2 regions of the Bacillus sp. V2I10 genome follow, and region 2 is predicted to be linked to the other one. Evidence: predicted binding sites of a transcription regulator. Region 2 holds the regulator's gene; the other holds the start of a gene.
What was found. The regulator CtsR, encoded in region 2, represses protease genes until heat stress. The targets are predictions, from matches to a motif close to ATGGTCAATAAAGGTCAAACA.

Region 1 (3,421 bases), 590 kb from region 2:
GGTACCATACATACCGGTCATAGGCTTTAATGAAATCTCCAGTGCGGCAGAGCTCAACTGCAATAGCTGCGTCATTTGCATCATAACCGAAGAGCTGATAATATTCAGGGTTCCGATATAGATTGTGCCACGCTTTTTCATCTAATGGGATGATCTCAAGAATTTTGCCATCACCTATAAACGTATGAGCAGATGCACTCGGCTGAGAGTTGTTAAAATAATTAAAGTGATCGTCAGCATCAGCCGAGTTATTTGCCGTTTCGTGAGAGACTATAAATAGAGGTCAAGTCAGTTTTTCCCCTGAACGTGCATTTCCAAGACGGATATATTTGATATTTTTGAGAAACACTCAATGCTTATCACCCCTTATTATAGTAAATGAGAAAGAGACGCCTTTTGGAAAGGCGCCTCTCTTGGGTCATTCGTCTATTTTTAAGGAATCTATAATAGAATCTAGCATTCAAAATAGCAGAGCTATTTGCTCAGCTCCATTTCTGACAAATGAGCTTTTGTGTTGGAGCTTGTACCGGTCAACTCAGTCCGTATAGGCGTCCTGCTAATCTTTGACGGCCGCACAGAAAGTCTTTTTAGCATAAACCGCTGTTTTATTAGCATAAATTCCATTTGTTCTAGCCGATTTTCCGCTTTTTTAGCTATTTTCAATTATTGATTAGCCGGCGAATTGTGGGTTTAACCATTTTTGTGATTAGCTCAATTGAAAGAGCCTCCAACAAAAAAAGAAAGAGCTGGTTTAATTAAAAACCAGCTCTTTCTATAAGTGACGCGCTCGAAGGGATTCGAACCCCCGACAGACGTGGTACCGGAAACCACCGCTCTATCCAACTGAGCTACGAGCGCATATAAAAATTTATTAGTCAGTAGCGCTATTATACGATAAAAACTACCTATGTATCAAGCGGTATTTTTATTCTGCAGGCTGAAAGGACTAAACTCCTGAAGAAAACGGGGGATTTCTAAGATATAAAGCGCTGAACCAAATAGGGTGATCATTAAAAAATGCTTTCCTTTTATCAGCTGCCGAACGGAAATATAAAGGATATTTTAAAGTGCCTGCCGAATACTTATGTTACAGCCTGCTTGGGAAAGACCACTATTGAAGTTCTATCATACGCAGAAAAAATGAGGCATGAAACAGCTTCACTCAACCGTTTGAAAGAAAGAATAATTGGGTAACATGGTTACAGTCAGCAACTGCTGCATATATTATAAGCTGCAAGAAAAAGCATCAAAGAACAGCGTTTCGTTTGACCTTTATTGACCATAGTTGTATGATGAGAGTACATAAAATTTACCTTTATTTAAAAGGAGGAAAATACGATGAATTTAATACCTACAGTTATTGAACAAACGAACCGCGGTGAACGTGCATACGATATTTACTCACGTCTTTTAAAAGACCGCATTATCATGCTTGGAAGCGGGATTGACGATAACGTGGCAAACTCAATTGTCTCCCAGCTTTTGTTCTTAGAAGCTGAAGATCCAGAGAAAGACATCTCAATCTACATTAACAGCCCTGGCGGTTCTATTACAGCCGGTATGGCGATTTTCGATACAATGCAGTTTATTAAACCACAAGTATCAACTATCTGCATCGGTATGGCCGCGTCAATGGGAGCATTCCTCCTTGCAGCCGGTGCAAAAGGCAAACGCTATGCCCTTCCAAACAGTGAAGTTATGATTCATCAGCCTCTTGGCGGAGCTCAAGGACAGGCAACTGAAATTGAGATCGCTGCAAAACGCATCTTGTTCTTGCGTGATAAGCTGAATCAAATTCTTGCTGACCGTACTGGCCAGCCAATGGAAGTGATCGCTCGCGATACAGACCGTGACAACTTCATGACGGCAGAACGTGCACTTGAGTACGGCTTGATTGATAAAGTGATGACTCGCAATACACTGCCTGATAATAAATAATAAGATACAGCAGAACGGCCTTAGGCCGTTCTGTTTTTTTGTTTTCTTCTTAGTAAATTGGCTTTTCCAATAGACTTGAGGCATGATTTCCAAATCGTGGATTTTACTTTCCAGAATCCTCTTTTTACTAAAGAAAATCCGTAAAACACTTTCCAGATTGAGCGAAATCCTCCTTTTTTCCTGCTGTAAGCTGATTTACTTTCCAAATAGTGACTTTTACTTTCCGAAATATCCTTTTTACTAGCGAAAACCCGTAAAATACTTTACAAAGTCAGCGAAATACTTTCTGTTTTCCAAATACCTCCTAATCAAAAAAAACGGCCAAAGGCCGTTTTTAAGCTTCTTGCTTCACATATTGAGATAAAACCTCTAATGCTTCTGACTCGTCATGGCCTTCTGCGATAAGAGTAACCACTGAGCCAGTGCTGATTGCAAGACTCATTAACCCCATGATGCTCTTCGCGTTCACTTTTTTCCCGTCTTTTTCTAAAAAGATGTCTGATGAATAACGATTAGCCTCTTGTACAAAAAGTGCTGCTGGACGGGCTTGTAAGCCTGTCTTTAAACGAACTTCGACCTGTTTCTCAACCATATGAATCCCCTCTTCTTTCCCCTTTTTATTTGATCGTTACTGGCTGGCCATTTCTTAGTTGTTCTGCAATCTCGTCAAGTTTTCTCAGACGGTGATTAATGCCTGACTTGCTGATTTTGCCGCTTGATACCATTTCACCCAGTTCTTTAAGCGTAACATCCTGATACTCTACCCGAAGACGTGCAATTTCACTTAATTTGTCGGGCAGTGCTTCAAGACCCATTTTTTCATCGATAAATTTTATATTCTCGACTTGGCGTATGGCTGCACCAATTGTTTTGTTTAAGTTAGCGGTTTCACAATTGACGAGGCGGTTAACGGAATTTCTCATATCGCGGACAATCCGCACATCTTCAAAGCGCAGGAGTGCCTGATGACCGCCTATAATGCTGAGAAAATCAGATATTTTCTCGGCTTCCTTCAAATAGGTAATGTATCCTTTTTTCCGTTCGAGTGTTTTGCTGTTCAAATGGAAGGAATTCATTAATTCACATAGAGAGTCATTGTGCTCTTTATATAATGAAAAAATTTCTAAGTGATAGGATGAAGTCTCCGGATTATTGACAGAACCTCCTGCCAAAAAGGCACCTCTTATATAGGATCGCTTGCAGCATTTCTTTCTGACAAGCTCCTCGGAAATACTTCTCTCAAACGTAAAATTTTCTCCGAGGATGCCCAGATCCTCTAATATTTCACGAGCTTTTTCTATCAGCCGAACGATGTAGACGTTATTCTTTTTCAAACGCATTTTCTTCCGCACAAGCAGCTCGACAGAAACGTCATACTGCTTTTTTAAGAGAGTATATATTCTTCTAGCTATTGCTGCATTTTCGGTTTGAATGTCCAAAATTATTTTTCGATTCGAAAAAGAAAGAGAGCCGTTCATTCGGA
Region 2 (3,421 bases):
GTGAGTAAGAACCCTGAAAGATGATCAGGTTGATAGGTCTGAGGTGGAAGCGCGGTGACGTGTGGAGCTGACAGATACTAATCGTTCGAGGACTTAACCACAGTCTAATATGTGTAAATGTAAGTGAATCTTGTTATCAAACGTTATTTAGTTTTGAAAGAATAACATTCTTTCTAATCAATTGCATATTGTCTGGTGATGATGGCAAAGAGGTCACACCCGTTCCCATGCCGAACACGGAAGTTAAGCTCTTTAGCGCCGATGGTAGTTGGGGGTTTCCCCCTGTGAGAGTAGGACGTTGCCAGGCACGCATAAAAAAGAACAGCAGAGATGCTGTTCTTTTTTGTGTATGTAAAAGATAAAATGGCAAAGGACAAAGGACAATTACAGGGATGGCGGTTGGAAGCTGGTTTTGCTTTTTAGTAGGACTGCACCGATTAGAAGGAATGGCTGCACGACCATAAAACCGTGCAGAGCGCGCATTTTGTTCGAGCGCTTATAACTTGGCCTTGAACGAGCACAAATGACCGGTGAGTGTACATAAATGCTCTTCTAGGAAGGAGATAAACCAGTGTATGATGGGGATGAGGCTCAAAATAAGAAGAGTAGTTTCAAAATGAGAACCAGTACATATCAAAATACTCCCGAAATTGCTCTTTATCTAGCTGCCTTTGGTAAATTCATCATTTATAGCATTTGCAAACTACAGTGCTTCAGCCGGTCTGAACGGTCTCAAATAATGTATGAGCGGTGAGGAAGGTAATAAACCGACATTCTAATTAGAAAAAGATATTCCCTTTCATGAATCCATTTTATTAGACGTATATATAATATAACCCCTCCATGCTTTTACTCCTTATTTATAAATTCCTTTAAGCAGCCAATAAATAAAATGGTAATTCCTGTTTAAAAATGTTTCACTGCCGTTAATAATGGAAATAGGTAAATTAGTGGTTATAAGTTGAAAAAAATTGAACTTCGTTTTATATTAGTGTTAAAGTCAAATATAGTCAAAGTCAAGTTAGGGGGAGGCGGAGTGCGGAATATTTCGGATGTCATTGAACAGTATTTGAAGCAGGTGCTTACTACGAGCGGCAAAGAAATCGTTGAAATCAAAAGAAGCGAGATTGCGGATAAGTTTCAATGTGTGCCCTCACAAATAAATTATGTGATTAATACGCGTTTTACTATTGAAAGAGGGTATATAGTAGAGAGCAAGAGAGGCGGCGGAGGCTACATTCGTATCATTAAGGTGAAATCGAATGATGCTGCCCACTTAATTGATCAGATATTGGGAATTATCGATAGACGGATTTCGCAAACCGCTGCTGAAGATCTTATTTTAAGGCTGGTTAATGAAGAAGTGATTTCAAGACGTGAAGCGAAGATTATGTTGAGTGTAATTGACCGTTCCGTCTTATATATTGATTTGCCGCATAGAGACGAGTTAAGGGCAAGGATGATAAAAGCTATGCTGACTTCCTTGAAATACCGATGAAAGCAGGTGAACAGACTTGATTTGCCAGGATTGCAATGAAAGGCCGGCAACTTTTCATTTTACAAAAGTAGTGAACGGCGAAAAGACAGAGATTCATATTTGTGAACAATGTGCACAGGATAACAGTTCGATGTTTATAGACAACAGTACTGGTTTTTCAATCAATAACTTATTAGCAGGTTTATTAAATATGGAACCTTCTATTTCAAAAACTAAACAGGATGTTTTTAAGAAAAATGAAGTTTTGCAGTGCAGCAGATGTCAGATGACATATCAGCAGTTTACAAAAGTCGGCCGTTTTGGCTGTTCGGAGTGCTATCGGACTTTTAATGATCAGATAAATCCTATTTTAAGAAGGGTCCATAGCGGAAACACTGTTCATGCGGGTAAAATTCCTGAACGAATTGGCGGTAGCATTCACGTCCGCAAACGAATAGAGTTATTAAAACAGAATCTTAAGGATTTGATACAGCAAGAAGAATTTGAAAAAGCTGCTGAGACTCGAGATGAAATCCGTTCGCTTGAACTGAAATTAAAAAGTTCCAGAGGAGGAGAATCCTGATATGTCACTCCAGCAATTTATCAATCAGGCAATGAGCGCCTGGATGAGCAAGGAAGGACCTGATTCTGACATTGTTCTCAGCAGCAGGGTCAGGCTTGCAAGAAATATTGAGAAATATAAGTTTCCAACAATTGCGTCAAACGAAGAATCGCAGGAAATTTTATCCCTTTTTGAAGAAACTTTTTCGGATAAAAGTGTGAATGAAATTGGCAAGCTTGAAATGCTCAGGATGGAAGATCTGCTGCCCATTCAAAAAAGGGTTTTAGTTGAAAAACATTTAATTAGTCCGAATTTAGCGGAAGATTCTTCTTTTGGAGGATGTTTATTATCAGAAAATGAAGAAGTCAGCATTATGCTGAATGAAGAGGATCATATTCGAATTCAATGTTTATATCCAGGCCTTCAGCTGAAAGAAGCATTAAAATCAGCAAGCGGGCTGGACGATTGGATGGAACACGCTGTAGATTACGCATTTGACGAGCAGAGAGGATACTTAACAAGCTGTCCGACGAATGTCGGAACAGGCCTTAGAGCATCTGTTATGATGCACTTGCCTGCACTTGTCCTGACACAGCAGATGAACCGGATTATTCCGGCAATTAATCAATTAGGTCTGGTTGTTAGAGGAATTTACGGGGAAGGCAGCGAAGCATTAGGTAACATCTTTCAGATTTCAAATCAGATTACACTGGGGAAGTCTGAAGACGATATAGTAGAGGATTTGCTGAGTGTTGTCCATCAGCTGATTGACAAAGAGCGTTCTGCACGCGAAGCCTTATATAAAACGTCGCAGATACCGCTTGAAGACCGTGTGTTCAGATCTCTCGGCACTCTGACATACAGCCGTATAATCGAGTCTAAAGAAGCCGCCAAATGTTTATCAGATGTCAGGCTGGGAATAGACTTAAATATTATTAAAGACATTTCCAGAAACATATTAAATGAGTTAATGATTTTAACTCAGCCTGGTTTTCTGCAGCAGTATTCGGGCGGGGCTTTAAGACCGGATGAACGGGATATAAGAAGAGCTTCCTTAATAAGAGAAAGATTAAACCTAGAAATGGTCAGAAGGATGGAGGATGATGAAGTATGATGTTTGGAAGATTCACTGAGCGGGCTCAAAAAGTTCTTGCACTAGCACAAGAGGAAGCAGTTCGACTGGGACATAATAATATCGGCACTGAGCATATTCTTCTCGGTCTTGTACGCGAAGGCGAAGGAATTGCTGCAAAAGCACTGACAGCACTTGGCCTTGGTTCAGATAAAATTCAAAAAGAAGTAGAGAGCCTAATCGGGAGAGGACAAGAAATTTCTCAAACGATTCACTATACTCCGCGGGCGAAGAAAGTCATCGAGCTTTC

Region 1: the regulator CtsR is predicted to act here: its motif matches at 1,263-1,283, upstream of clpP (ATP-dependent Clp endopeptidase proteolytic subunit ClpP).

What each region holds. Positions count from the first base shown of each region.
Region 1 is NZ_JAUSYV010000001.1:845,253-848,673, reverse strand. It holds partial or broken gene QFZ72_RS04310 (peptidoglycan recognition protein family protein) at 1-274, opposite strand, end outside; tRNA gene QFZ72_RS04305 (tRNA-Arg) at 783-858, opposite strand; gene clpP (ATP-dependent Clp endopeptidase proteolytic subunit ClpP) at 1,339-1,938, shown strand; gene QFZ72_RS04295 (HPr family phosphocarrier protein) at 2,273-2,530, opposite strand; gene whiA (DNA-binding protein WhiA) at 2,556-3,421, opposite strand, start outside.
Region 2 is NZ_JAUSYV010000001.1:258,588-262,008, reverse strand. It holds rRNA gene QFZ72_RS01475 (23S ribosomal RNA) at 1-101, shown strand, start outside; rRNA gene rrf (5S ribosomal RNA) at 192-307, shown strand; gene QFZ72_RS01465 (CtsR family transcriptional regulator) at 1,037-1,498, shown strand; gene mcsA (protein-arginine kinase activator protein McsA) at 1,515-2,060, shown strand; gene mcsB (protein-arginine kinase McsB) at 2,062-3,153, shown strand; gene clpC (ATP-dependent protease ATP-binding subunit ClpC) at 3,150-3,421, shown strand, end outside.